One region of the Kitasatospora purpeofusca genome, then DNA from elsewhere that is predicted to be linked to it. Evidence: riboswitches for the same ligand, from Rfam matches in the RefSeq annotation. Region 1 holds a riboswitch; each other region holds the start of a gene.
What was found. A riboswitch is a leader RNA that binds a small molecule or an ion and turns the genes downstream of it on or off. The one in region 1 is predicted to bind cobalamin.
Positions count from the first base shown of each region.

Region 2: another riboswitch for cobalamin. It lies ahead of OG715_RS02975 (prenyltransferase/squalene oxidase repeat-containing protein); the one in region 1 lies ahead of metE (5-methyltetrahydropteroyltriglutamate--homocysteine S-methyltransferase).
Region 3: another riboswitch for cobalamin. It lies ahead of OG715_RS30480 (cobalamin biosynthesis protein); the one in region 1 lies ahead of metE (5-methyltetrahydropteroyltriglutamate--homocysteine S-methyltransferase).

Region 1 covers NZ_CP108561.1:8,506,659-8,511,282, forward strand. Annotated here, with positions in the region: gene OG715_RS37020 (TetR/AcrR family transcriptional regulator) at 1-72, opposite strand, end outside; gene OG715_RS37025 (FAD-dependent oxidoreductase) at 166-1,275, shown strand; cobalamin riboswitch at 1,417-1,653, shown strand; gene metE (5-methyltetrahydropteroyltriglutamate--homocysteine S-methyltransferase) at 1,817-4,132, shown strand; gene cobF (precorrin-6A synthase (deacetylating)) at 4,219-4,624, opposite strand, start outside.
Region 2 covers NZ_CP108561.1:647,837-652,460, reverse strand. Annotated here, with positions in the region: gene OG715_RS02980 (M4 family metallopeptidase) at 1-2,416, shown strand, start outside; cobalamin riboswitch at 2,794-2,914, shown strand; gene OG715_RS02975 (prenyltransferase/squalene oxidase repeat-containing protein) at 3,022-4,143, shown strand; gene OG715_RS02970 (flagellar hook-length control protein FliK) at 4,199-4,624, shown strand, end outside.
Region 3 covers NZ_CP108561.1:6,950,414-6,955,037, reverse strand. Annotated here, with positions in the region: gene OG715_RS30490 (alpha/beta hydrolase family protein) at 1-185, opposite strand, end outside; gene OG715_RS30485 (helix-turn-helix domain-containing protein) at 355-1,101, opposite strand; cobalamin riboswitch at 1,364-1,562, shown strand; gene OG715_RS30480 (cobalamin biosynthesis protein) at 1,678-2,649, shown strand; gene OG715_RS30475 (cobyric acid synthase) at 2,646-4,160, shown strand; gene OG715_RS30470 (putative cobaltochelatase) at 4,157-4,624, shown strand, end outside.

The DNA of each region.
Region 1 (4,624 bases):
CACGATCCGGTCCCGGCTCAACGGGGCCGGCACGGGTCGATCCGGCGGCTCCGGCCTCTCCCACACCAACATGCCGCTCACCATACAACGCATCGGGCGATACAGTGTATCGACCAGTACGGTGTATCGAGATATATCGGGGTTGCATCGAAGGGGGAGGCAGTCATGACCATCGCCATCGTCGGAGCCGGTCTCGGCGGCCTGGCACTCGCCCGGGTGCTGCACGTGAACGGCATCGACTGCGTCGTCCACGAACGCGAGTCGTCACGCCACGCGCGCGGCCAGGGCGGCATGCTCGACATCCACTCCGGCCAGCGGGCGCTGCGCGAAGCCGGTCTGATCGACGAGTTCTTCGCGATCGCCCGCGGCGAGGGCCAGGACATGCGCCTGCTGGAGCCGGACGGCACCCTGCTGCTCCAGGAGGACACGCCCGACGACGCCCCGCTCGCGCGGCCCGAGGTCGACCGCACCGATCTGCGCGACCTGCTGCTGGACTCCCTCCCCGAGGGCACGGTGCGCTGGGGGCGCGCGTACGAGTCCGCCGACGGCGGCCAGCTGCGCTTCGCCGACGGAAGCAGCGCGACGTACGAGCTGCTGGTCGGCGCGGACGGCGCGAACTCCCGGGTCCGCGCGCTGCTCACCGACGTCCGCCCGGAGCACACCGGCCACAACGTGGTCGAGGTCGGCATCCCCGACATCGACCGCACCCACCCCGACCTCGCGGCGATGGTCGGGCGCGGCACCTACTGGGTGCTCGGCGGCGCAGTGTCCCTGGCGGCGCAGCGCAACGGCGACGGCCGAGTCCGCATCGGCCTCGGTTTCTACGACACCGCCGAGGACTGGTTCGCCACCAGTGGGATCCCGTTCGACGAGCCGGCCGCCGCCCGCGCCAGGCTGATCGAGCTGCTCCCCGGCTGGGACCCGCGTTTCACCGCGCTGATCGCGGCCTGCGACGACACCGTCGTGCCGAGGTCGATCACCACCCTCCCGGTCGGCCTGACCTGGCCGTCGACGCCCGGCGTCACACTGGTCGGCGATGCCGCACACCTGATGCCGCCGGTGGGACAGGGCGCCAACATGGCGCTGCTCGACGGCGCCCTGCTCGGTCTCGCGCTCGCCGCGCACCCGGACGACCTCCCGGCCGCCGTGGCGGAGTACGAACGCGAGATGTTCGAACGCACCGCCGCTGCTGCCCGGATGTCCACGGAGATCCAGGCGATGCTGCGGGCACCGGACGCCGCCCGGAAGATGCTCGCGTTCTTCCAGCCCGACTGACAGCGGCCGACCGACGGCCGCTGACCGGCATCCGCCGAGCAGGGCCGGGAGCGCCCCGGCCGGCGGGACCTCGAAGCGCCCGTCGGTCCCGATCCGTGGACACCGCGGTGGAATCCGTCGCCCCGACCGGTGGTTTGCCTCTAGGCTGACCCCGTAGCTGGTTCGCCCTGCCCGCCAGGCAGGACGTCGTAAGAGGGAACCCGGTGACGCCTTCGACTGGCCAGTCCGGGACTGCCCCGCAGCGGTGAGTGGGAACGACCGCCGTCATACGCACTGGGTCCGAGCCGGGCCCGGGAAGCGACGGCCAGTAGGTGTCCGCCCTCGACGAGGGTGGGTGTGCCCGCGAGTCCGAAGACCTGCCCGCTGCCCGTCCGCGGAGGAACCGCGGGCGGCTGTCCGATGACCTCGAGGGCGGGTCGGCGACCACAGCAGGCGGTTGAGGCACGTCCGTTCGCGGCGGCCACCGTCCGGCTCGTCGTCCCTTCGCGCCCTCGTCCCGTCACCGGGCACTTGAGGAGCAAGACTCGCGAAGGAGAGTCCCTTGACAGCGAAGTCCGCAGCCGCGGCCACCCGGGCGACCGTGCACGGCTACCCCCGCCAGGGCCGGAACCGGGAGCTCAAGAAGGCGATCGAGGGCTACTGGAAGGGCACCGTCACCGCCGACGCCCTCCGGGACGCCGCCACCGAGCTGCGCCGGGAGAACTGGCGCCAGCTCGCCGACGCCGGGGTGCTCGAAGTCCCCACCGGTGACTTCTCGTTGTACGACCACGTGCTCGACACCACGGTCGCCGTCGGCGCGGTCCCGGCCCGCCACCGGGCCGCCGTCGACGCCGACCCACTCGACGGGTACTTCGCCATGGCGCGCGGCACCCAGGACGTCGCGCCACTGGAGATGACCAAGTGGTTCGACACCAACTACCACTACCTGGTGCCCGAGTTGGGCCCCGGCACGGTCTTCGTCGCGAACCCGGCCAAGGCGGTCGGCGAACTCGCCGAGGCGCTCGCGCTCGGCCACGCGGCCCGGCCGGTGCTGCTCGGCCCGGTCACCTACCTGCTGCTCGCCAAGCCCGCCCCCGGCGTGGCGGCGGACTTCGAGCCGATCACCCTGCTCGACCGGCTGCTGCCGGTCTACGCGGAACTGCTCTCCGCCCTGAAGGCCGCCGGCGCCGACTGGGTGCAGCTGGACGAGCCCGCCCTCGTCCAGGACCGCACCCCGGCCGAACTGAACACCGCCGCCCGCGCCTACCGCGAGCTCGGCGCCCTCACCGACCGGCCGAAGCTGCTGGTCGCGAGCTACTTCGACCGCCTCGGCGAGGCCCTGCCGGTGCTCGCCAAGGCACCCGTCGAGGGTCTGGCACTGGACTTCACCGGCCCCGCCGCCGCAAACCTGGACGACCTCGCCGCCGTCGGCGGCCTGCCGGGCAAGCGGCTGGTCGCCGGCGTCGTCGACGGCCGCAACATCTGGATCAACGACCTGGAGAAGTCGCTCGCCACCCTGGCGACCCTGCTCGGCCTCGCCGAGCGCGTCGACGTCGCACCGTCCTGCTCCCTGCTGCACGTGCCGATCGACGCCGCCCTCGAACGCGACGTCGACCCGCAGATCGCCCGCTGGCTCGCCTTCGCCCGGCAGAAGGCCACCGAGGTCGCCCTGCTCGCCCGCGCACTGCGCGAGGGCACCGGCGCGATCACCGCCGACCTCGCCGCCAACCGCGCCGACCTCGCCTCCCGGGCCGGCTCGCCGATCACCCGCGACCCGGCCGTGCGCGCCCGCACCGCCGCCGTCACCGCGGACGACGCCCGCCGCCCGCAGGCCTACCCGCAGCGCGCCGAGGCCCAGCGCGCCCGCCTCGGCCTGCCGCTGCTGCCGACCACCACCATCGGCTCCTTCCCGCAGACCACCGAACTGCGCCTCGCCCGCGCCGATCTGACGGCGGGTCGGATCGACGCCGCCGCGTACCGGGAGCGGATGGAGGCCGAGGTCCGCGAGGTGATCGCCTACCAGGAGAAGGCCGGCCTGGACGTCCTCGTGCACGGCGAGCCCGAGCGCAACGACATGGTCCAGTACTTCGCCGAGCAGCTCACCGGCTACCTCGCCACCCGCCACGGCTGGGTGCAGTCCTACGGCACCCGCTACGTGCGCCCGCCGGTCCTCGCCGGAGACATCTCCCGCCCGCACCCGATGACCGTCGACTGGTTCCGCTTCGCCCAGGACCTCACCGACCGCCCCGTCAAGGGCATGCTCACCGGCCCCGTCACCATGCTCGCCTGGTCCTTCGTCCGCGACGACCAGCCGCTCGGCGACACTGCCCGCCAGGTCGCCCTCGCCCTGCGCGACGAGGTCACCGACCTGGAGGCCGCCGGCGCCGCCGTCGTCCAGGTCGACGAACCCGCCCTGCGGGAGACCCTGCCGCTGCGCGCCGCGGACCGCCCGGCGTACCTGGACTGGGCCACCGAGTCGTTCCGGCTGGCCACTTCGGGCGTGCGTGCGGACACCCAGGTGCACACCCACATGTGCTACGCCGAGTTCGGCGCGATCATGAGCGCGATCGAGGAGCTCGACGCGGACGTGATCTCGCTGGAGGCCACCCGCTCCCACATGCAGGTCGCAGGTGAACTCGCCGCCGCCGGCTACCCGCGCGAGGTCGGACCGGGTGTCTGGGACATCCACTCCCCGCGGGTGCCGAGCACCGAGGAGGCCCTCGCCCTGCTGTGGGCGGGCCTGGCCGCGATCCCGGCCGAGCGGCTCTGGGTCAACCCCGACTGCGGGCTGAAGACCCGCGGCTGGACGGAGACCCGCGCCTCGCTGGACAGCCTGGTCGGCGCCGCCCGCCGGCTGCGCGAGGAACTCGCGGGCTGAGCCGACCGACCCGCCCCGCCCCGGTCGTCGCGGACCGGGGCGGGGCGGAGCGGGCGCGCGGTCAGGGCCGACCGGGGCGGGCGCGGTCAGTCCTCGGTGCGGCGCAGCAGATAGGTATCCATGATCCACCCCTTGCGCTCGCGGGCCTCCGCGCGCAGCCGGGCGATCTCCGGCGCCTTCTCGCCGAGCGGGCCGGAGACCAGGATCTCGTCCTCGCCGCCCAGGTAGGCGCCGTAGTGGATGTGCACGCCCTCGGGCTCGATCCGGTCGAAGGCGGCCTGCCCGTCGAGCATCACCACCGCGTCCTCGGACCCCGGCGGGAAGCCCTCGGCGGCCAGCCGGCGCGCGGTGGTGATCCGCACCGGACGGCCGACCCGGGTGAGGGTGGTGCGGTGCCGGGCGGCGAGCACCGAGACGCTGCTGATGCCCGGCACCACCTCGTAGCTGAACGCGCCGGGTTCGGCCGCCAGCACCTCGTCCAGCACGGCGGTC
Region 2 (4,624 bases), 7.9 Mb from region 1:
GGTCGAGTCGGCCGGCGGCAAGTACTTCACCGGGCTCACCGCCCCGACCGTGCAGAGCGTGCCGGACGAGGCGCTGCGACGGCTCGCGATCGACGCGGTCCAGGACCCGGCGGCCCGCGTGGGCGCGGCGGCCGAGGACCGCGGCCTGGTGGTGCTGCCCGGCGGCGCCGGCCGGCTCGCCCGCCACTTCACCGTGCGCGGGAGCGACCCGTCGGTCTGGGCGACGAAGGCGCAGGAGGTGTTCGTGGACGCCGCGGCCGGGGAGGTCGCGCTCTCCTACGAGGTGCGAGCCCCCTACCTGCTCGACGCCCCGGCTGCTGCTGCCGCCGCCCCGGCCCCGGCCCTCGAACCTGCCGCCGCCCCGGCCCCGGCCCTCGAACCTGCCACCGGTACCGCGCCCGACGCCCTCGGCCGCCCCGCCCGGGTGAACATCGGCCGACTCCCGGACGGCACCTACCAGCTCGTCGACCTCACCCGCCCCGCCACCGTCACCACCTACGACGCGGCGGGCCGGGACGAGCTGGACTTCCGCACCCTGCCCGCCGACGCCCGCCCGGCCGCCTCGGCGACCACGGACTTCCCGGCGGCCACCGGTACCAGCGGCGCCACCGACGCCCACCTCAACTCCGCCGCCGTGTACGACTTCTACCGCGACCGCCTGGGCCGCAACGGGATCGACGGCAAGGGAGGACCGATCGTCTCCGTCGTCAATGTCACCAGCTTCGGCGAGCCCCTGGACAACGCCTACTGGGACGGCCAGAAGATGATCTACGGGGGCGGCACCGGCAACAACCGCCCGTTCTCCGCCGCGCGCGACGTGGCCGGCCACGAGATGACCCACGGCGTCGTCGAGCACACCGCGGACTTCGTCGACTTCGGCCAGTCCGGCGCCCTCGACGAGGCCGTCGCCGACTACTTCGGCAACGCCATCGAGGTGACCAGCCGAGGCATCCCGATGACCGACCCCAGGGCCGCGCTGCTCGGCGAGGACCTCTGCCGCACCGGCACCCCCGAGGCCTGCGCCGGCCGCAGGCTGGACGACCGCCGCACCACCGTCGCCGACTACCTCGGGGTGCCCGCCGGGGTCGACAGCGGCGGCGTGCACCTCAACTCCACCATCGTCTCGGGCGCGTTGTGGGACATCCGGCGCACCCTCGACCCGCTCCTCGCCGACCGCCTGGTCTACCGCGCGCTCGCCGAGTACCTCACCCCGCTGGACGACTTCGTCGACGCCCGCAACGCGGTGCTCGCCGCAGGCCGCGCGCTCGGTCTCGACCGTGCCCAACTCCGCACCGTGGCCGGGGCCTTCGACGCCCACGGGATCAAGGACGGCTGGCAGCGCCGGATCGGCGTGGACAGCCGGCCGCTGCTGCGCGAACTCTCCACCGAGAGCGTGGCACCGGATGTCGCCGCCGGCCGCTGGGTGGTGGCCACCGCGGGCAAGGGGGCCAAGGGCAGCATGGCCGTGTACACGGGCGCCGTCGTCGGCTCCGCCGAGCCCGCCCGGCTCAGCCCGGAGGACGGTCGCTCGCACGGCTGGCCCGCCACCGACGGCACGACCGCCGCGTGGGTGGCGATGGGGCCGGGGGCCGACGGGGCCTGGGGCATGGAGGTGCTGGCCCGGCCGCTCAACGGTGGCCCGGTGCGCAGCGTCCACCGCGGCCCGAACCAGTACCTCGGCGACGTCCGGGTCTCCGGCGGAGATGTCGCCTTCCTGATGTCGGACCACACGACCGGCCGCAGTGGGCCCGTACTCTCCCGAGACGGGGCCCCGGAGACGCTGATCGCGCTGCCCGAGGGCCACCAGGCCGCCGGTCTCGCGCTCCATGACGGCCTGCTCGCCTGGACCGAGAGCTGGCAGGTCGGTGAGCGGACGGTGAGCGCGCCGACCGTCTACTCGCTCGCCGCCGGCAAGGTCGTCGCCCAGTACGTGGTCGACGACGCGAACGCCACCGCCGGGACCTCGGTAGCCAGCCTCCGGATGGCCGGCGGCCGCCTGCTGTGGGTCGAGACGCCCTTCGACCGGACGAAGGGAAGCACGATCCGCTCCGGGGCGCTGGACGGCTCCGGCGTGACCGACCTCCTGCCTGCGGGCCCCCGACCCGGCACCGGCACCGGCACCGGCACCGGCACCGGCACTGGCGCCGAGCCGCGCCGGATTGCCGGCCTCACCGCCTCGGACCGGGCGGTCACCTTCGCCGAGGCCGCTCGCCAGGTGACGGGTGGCGTCAAGAACACCGACCTGCCCAAGCTCTGGCAGCTCCCGCTCACCGGCGGCACCCCCGAGCGGATGTCCTGCAACCGGGGCGGCCAGTACGCCCCGGTGGCCGACCGGGGCACCCGGGTGGTCTGGCTGGACGCCACGGCGGGCCGCACCGATCTGGTCGTGCGCGAGCGCGCGGCCGGCACCTGCTGACCGGAGGCGGCTGCCCCGGAGTCCGCACCAGGGCTCTCGACCCCGAAGCCCGGACCCCGTCCGCCCCGGTCTCCCGCCCGGTCGCCGCATCCCTGCGGCGGCCGGGCGGATCCTTGCCGTCACCGGGTCTCCGGACCCCGCCGTGGCAGCGCCGGTCCCGGACCGCCGCGGCGCGGCTCCCGGGCTGTCGCGCGCCGGGCACGGCGCCCCGGCCGCTGAGGTCCTGCCACCGCGCCCCCGCCCCGTCACCACGTCCCCGTCCTGCCGCCGTGCCCAGGCCTGCTGCCGTGCCACCGTGCCAGGTGCCGCTGCACCGATGGCGATCCGCCCTCGAACCGGCCTTGACCCCCTCTCAGCCGAGCCGACATCATGAGCCGTCATGTTCTGACTCCGCCGTCGGGGGAAGTCCGGTCGAATTCCGGCGCTGACCCGCAACGGTAGGCCGCCGACGGCAAGTCGGTGGCGAGCCCGAGTACCCGTCGGCGGAGGTGTGTGTCCCCTCCTCCCGTCGTGGTCTGCGGCCAGGGGCTCCCGGAGCCGTCGGGCAGCTCGCCCCGCACGGCCGCCGGTGGCCGCCCGTGCGCCCAGGCCCGGAAAGGCCTCGCATGTCCGCCTCCGCGCTCCGCCGCCGCCCGCTCCGCCTGCTCGCGATATCCGCGCTGGCCCTGACCGCCACCCTCCCGGCGGCCACCGCCGCCCGGGCGGCAGCCCCGGTCCCGGCCGTCACCGCCCCGGCTTCCTCGACCTCCGGCGACACCGCCTCCACCTACCGTCCGGACGCCGCGGCAGCCGGTTGGCTGGCCCGCCAGCTCGTCAACGGCGACCACTTCGAGTCGGTCTTCGACGGCACCGCCTACCCCGACCAGGGCCTCACCATCGACGCCGTGCTCGCCTTCGCCGCCGCCGGCAGCGCCGACCAGGCCGCCGCCCGCGCCACCGCCTGGCTCGCCCGGCCCGACATCCTGAGCGGCTACCTCGGCGACGGCACCACCGAGGCCTACGCCGGTGCCACCGCCAAGCTCCTGCTGGCCGCCGAGGTGCGCGGCACCGCCCCGTCGGCCTTCGGCGGCGTCGACCTGCCCGCCCGACTGCGCTCCCTGCTGACGCCGAGCGGCCGCTTCTCCGACCGCTCGCAGTGGGGCGACTACAGCAACGCCTTCGGCCAGTCCCTGGCCCTGATCGCCCTCCAGCGCACCCCCGGTGGCGCCCCGGCCTCCGCCGTCGACTTCCTGGCCGCCGCCCAGTGTGCCGACGGCGGCTTCCCGATCGCCTTCGGCCAGCCCACCTGCACCGCCGACACCGATGCCACCGCCCTCGCGGCCCAGGCCCTCGCCGCGACCGGCCGCAGTGCCAAGGCCAAGGCGGGCCTGGACTGGCTGACGGCCCACCAGAACACCGACGGCGGTTTCGCCGCGGCCGGTGCCACCACCTCCAACGCCAACAGCACCGGCCTGGCCACCTCCGCCCTGCTCCCCGGCGGCCGGTTCATCAGCGGCCTCAAGGGCTGGAGCAGCCTGGTGAAGCTCCAGCAGGGCTGCTCGGCCGACCCCGCCGTGCGCGGCGCCGTCGCCTATGACGCGAGTGGCTTCAACCCCGCGAACGCCACCCGGGCCACCGCTCAGGCCGTCCTCGGCCTCTCCGGTCAGGGCCTCGCCGGCCTCAGCGCCCACGGCGCCCGCCCGTCCGCCCCCACCCTGGCCTGCCCGGCCCCGGCCGCGCGCCCCTGACGGCCGCCCGTCCGTGACCCCGCACCGCCGCCCGCCGTACCCGAGGAGCACGCCCATGACCACCTCCGCCCGTCCCGCCCGCCGTACACTCGGCGCCTTCGCCGCCGCCGCGGCCCTCACCGCCGGCCTTCTCGGCGTCTCCACCGCGACCGCCCCGCCGGCCCGGGCCGCCGCCTGCACCGGCACCTCCGGCGTCACCGTGGTCGTCGACTTCACCGCCCTCGGTGGCGGCATCGAGACCGGCTGTGCTTCGGGAGACCCGGCCAGCGGCCTCGCCGCGCTGACCGGCGCCGGTTTCTCCTACTCCTTCCACCCGCGTTTCCCGGGCTTCGTCTGCAAGATCAACACCCTGCCGACGACCTGCACCAACCCCACCGGCACCGCCTACTGGTCGTACTGGCACGCCGCGCACGGCGGCCCGTGGTCCTACAGCAACCTCGGCGCGGGCTCCTACAACCCGGCTCCGGGCGAGGTCGAGGGC
Region 3 (4,624 bases), 1.6 Mb from region 1:
GCCGCGCTCCGGGTGAAGGTGATCCGACCGGCGCCCAGGCTCTGGACCACGACCGGACCGGACCGCTCCCGGGCGGCCCCGGCCGGGCGGACCATCCGCTCCGAGGCCCGGCGGCCGATCACCAGGACGGCCGCCCCGGTGCCGACCGCGGCGGCCGCCACGGTGGCCGCGATTCCCCAACGCATACTCGCTCCCCGCTGCTCGGTTCTGGGCCGACCGGTGTCCGGACCCACGTCACAGCCCAGTCCACTGGCCGGGACCCGGCCGGGCCAGCAGGACACGGCCGTACGGGTTGCCACGTGAGGAAGGTCGCACCGGGTCCGTCGGAACGAGACTGCCAGAACGGACGGGTCCTCACACGGGGATCGCGGGCTCCCGTCGGGCGAGCAGCTCCCAGAAGCGACCGGCCGGCGGGACCACCGCGTCGGACGGCGCGGCCGCCCCCTCGGCGGGCCCCCAGCCGCCGGCCCCCCAGTGGGCGGGCACCTGCCGCTCCTCCTGGAGCACGGGCAGCACCGCGTCGAGGTCCGCCCGGTCCACCGGCACGATCCGGACGATCGCGCCGGCCTGCGCCTGCCAGCGGCCCTCGACGCAGCGCCGCAGCCGCCGGTCCAGCTCCTCCCGGCGGCCGGTCGCGGCGACCAGCTCCCGGAGGGTCAGGCCCAGCACGTGCGCGAGCGCGGCCGTCGGCCCGGCGTCGCCGTCCCACCACCCGGTGGCCTCGGCCCGCCGGTACTCCCCGGCCGGGACGCCGATCCGGCGGGCCGCGCCGTCCGGGCTCAGCTCACGGGCGAGCCGGAATTCCCGCAGGCTCGCCGGGCGGACGCCCATCAGCCGCTCGGGCGGGCACCACAGCGCCCGGGCCAGCGCGAGGAACTCCTCCTCGCCGGGGGGCGGCCCGCCGTTCTCCCAGCCGAGGACGTGGGCCGGGAGCAGCCTGACACCGTGCGCGGCCATCCCTTCGGCGACCTGTTCCGGGGTCAGGCCGAGGGCGGCGCGGTGGGCGCGGACGGCGGCGGGCGAGAACGGCACCGGCGGCGGCGGGGCGGGCGGGGCCGACCGGGCCGGACGTGCGAAGAGGTGGGGGCGCTGGGGTCGCATGGGTCCCGACGCTAGGCGCGGCGCCGGGTGGTGCCCCAGCCGACGAACGCACGAAGCGGGCCGGGCGCGCCGCCCGGCGGGGGTGGAGGATCGCACAGCGGGGCGCGGTCCGGCGGCGGGCGGGCTCGGAGGTAGCGACGGGGGAACAGCGGGCGGCGGCGGGTGGCGGGGCGGGCGGCGGGGCGGGCGCCCGGACTGCTGTCAGCAGGGCTCCGGAAGGGCTCCGGCGTGTGACCAACCCCTCCGCGACCTCGGTTGACTCCCCCTTCGGGCCCGTGATGGGATCCTTCAGCCATTACGGAGGCAAGCAGAGGAAGCCGGTGCGAGTCCGGCGCGGTCCCGCCACTGTCACCGGGGAGCACGACCGGAGTTCAGCCACGGAGGGCCGTTTACGGCCGCCGGAAGGCCCGGGAGCGCGTCCGACCCGGGAGCCAGGAGACTCTCACCCCCGGTACGTCGATCCAGGGCGCGGACCCTGAGTGAGGACACGCACGCGATGCAGGCTGCCCCGCCGGGCCGGGACGTCCCCCCGAGCGCACCAGCGACCACGCCTCCCACCCTGCCCTGCGCCACGCCGTGCGCCCGCTGACCCGGGCCGCCGCGTTCGGCGCGGGCGCCGTCGCCGGGTACCTGGCCGACTCCCGGTTCGGCGACCCGCGCCGCGGCCACCCGGTGGCCGGCTTCGGCGGCGCCGCCGGCCGGCTGGAGCGGTTGCTGTGGCGCGACGACCGCGCCGTCGGCACTGCCTTCACCGCGCTGTGCGTGGGCACCGTCGCGGCCGGCGCGGTGGCCGCCGACCGGCTGCTGGGCCGCCGTCCGCTCGGCCGGGCCGCGCTCGCCGCCGCCGCGACCTGGACGGTGCTCGGCGGCACCTCGCTGACCCGGGAGGCCCGCACCGTCGGCCGCGCGCTGACGGCCGGTGACCTGACGGCGGCCCGGGAGCGGCTGCCGCACCTGTGCGGACGCGACCCGAGCGCCCTGGACGAGCAGCAGATCGCCCGCGCGGTGGTCGAGTCGGTGGCCGAGAACACCGCCGACGCCGTGGTCAACGCCCTGGTCTGGGGCGGCGTGGCCGGCACCCCGGGGCTGCTGGCCTTCCGCGCGGTGAACACCCTGGACGCGATGGTCGGTCACCGCTCGCCGCGCTACGCCCGGTTCGGCTGGGCCTCGGCCCGGCTGGACGACGTGGCGGGCTGGCCGGGCGCCCGGCTGACCGCGCTGCTGACGGTGGCCGCCGCCCCCGAACCGCGCACCGCCTGGCGGGTCTGGCGGCGGGACGGCTCCGCGCACCCCAGCCCCAATGCCGGCCAGGCCGAGTCCGCCTTCGCCGGCGCCGTCGGCGTCCGGCTGGGCGGGACGCTCCAGTACGGCGAGCGCACCGAGCACCGGCCGGTGCTCGGCGAGGAGCTGCGTCCGGTCGGGGTGGACGACATCGAGCGGGCCTGCGTGCTCTCGCGGCGGGTGGGCGCGCTGGCCCTGGGTACGACGGTCGCCGGGCACCTGCTGCTGCGGGCGGCTCTGATCAGGAAGCGGAGGGACCGGGCATGAGCAAGGCACTGCTGGTCGCCGGGACGACCTCGGACGCCGGCAAGAGCGTGGTCACGGCGGGCATCTGCCGCTGGCTGGCGCGGCAGGGGGTCGCGGTCGCGCCGTTCAAGGCGCAGAACATGTCGCTGAACTCCTTCGTCACCGCCGACGGCGCCGAGATCGGCCGCGCCCAGGCGATGCAGGCGCAGGCCGCCCGGGTCGAGCCGGAGGCGGCGATGAACCCGGTGCTGCTCAAGCCCGGCGCGGACGGCCGCAGCCAGGTGGTGCTGCTGGGCCGCCCGGTCGCCGAGGTCGGCGCGCTGGACTACCGCGAGCGCAAGCCGCTGCTGCTGGAACGGGCCCTGGAGTGCCTGGCGGACCTGCGCGCCCGCTTCGACGTGGTGGTCTGCGAGGGCGCGGGCTCGCCCGCCGAGATCAACCTGCGGGACCGGGACATCGCCAACATGGGCCTGGCCACCGCGGCCGGCCTGCCGGTCGTCGTGGTCGGGGACATCGACCGGGGCGGCGTGTTCGCGGCGATGTACGGGACGCTGGCGCTGCTGTCGGCGGAGGACCAGCGGCACGTGGCCGGCTGGTTCGTCAACAAGTTCCGCGGCGACGCGCGGCTGCTGGCCCCCGGGCTGGAGATGCTGCGCGAGCTGACCGGTCGTCCGGTGCTCGGCACCCTGCCGATGCTGCCGGACCTGTGGCTGGACGCCGAGGACTCGCTCGACCTGTCCACCGTCGTCGACCGGACGGCCGCGCGCGGCCCGCTGGGCGCCGACGTGCTGCGGGTGGCGGTGCTCCGCTTCCCCCGGCTGTCGAACTTCACCGACCTGGACGCACTCGCCCAGGAGCCCGGCGTGCTGGTCCGCTGGGCCACCCGGCCGGAGGAGCTGGCCGACGCCGACCTGGTGGTGCTGCCCGGCACCCGGGCCACCGTCTCCGACCTCGGCTGGCTGCGGGAGCGCGGCTTCGAGCCGGTGCTGAAGGCCCGGGCGGCGGCCGGACTGCCGGTGCTCGGCGTCTGCGGCGGCTACCAGATGCTGGCCGGCTCCATCGTGGACGAGGTCGAGTCGAAGGCGGGCCCGGTGGAGGGCCTCGGACTGCTGCCGACGCGGGTGCGCTTCGGGGTGGAGAAGGTGCTCGGACGGCCCGTCGGCGAGGCCTTCGGCGAGCGGGTCGAGGGCTACGAGATCCACCACGGGATCGTCACCGCGGAGGGCGGCGAGGCGTTCCTCGACGGCTGCCGGGTCGGCTCCGTCCTGGGCACCACCTGGCACGGCGCGCTGGAGAACGACGGCTTCCGGCGCGCGCTGCTGCGCGAGGTCGCGGCGGCGGCCGGCCGGGCGTTCGTCCCCGCGCCGGACATCTCCTTCGCCGACGCGCGGGAGGCCCGGCTGGACCGGCTGGGCGAACTGATCGAGGAACACGCCGACACCGACGCGCTGTGGAAGCTGATCGAGGGCGGGGTGCCGGCGGCCGGATCGCTGCCGCTCCTTCCGCCCGGAGCCCCTGGGGAGCATGCATGAGTGACGTCCGATACCCGTTCACCGCGATCGTCGGCATGGCCGACCTGCGGCTCGGCCTGCTGCTGAACGCGGTCTCCCCGGCGGTCGGCGGGGTGCTGGTGCGCGGGGAGAAGGGCACCGCCAAGTCGACCATGGTGCGCGCGCTGGCCGGGCTGCTGCCGTCCATCGCGACCGTCGACGGCTGCCGCTTCGCCTGCGACCCGGCCGGTCCCGACCCGCAGTGCCCGGACGGCGCGCACGACGGCGGGGCGTCCTCGCGGCGCCCGGCCGAGCTGGTCGAGCTGCCGGTCGGCGTCTCCGAGGACCGGATCGTCGGCTCGCTGGACCTGGAGCGCGCGCTCTCCGAGGGCGTCAAGGCCTACGAGCCGGGGCTGCTGGCCCGGGCGCACCGCGGCGTGCTCTACATCGACGAGGTCAACCTGCTCCAGGACCACGTGGTGGACCTGCTGCTGGACGCCGCCGCG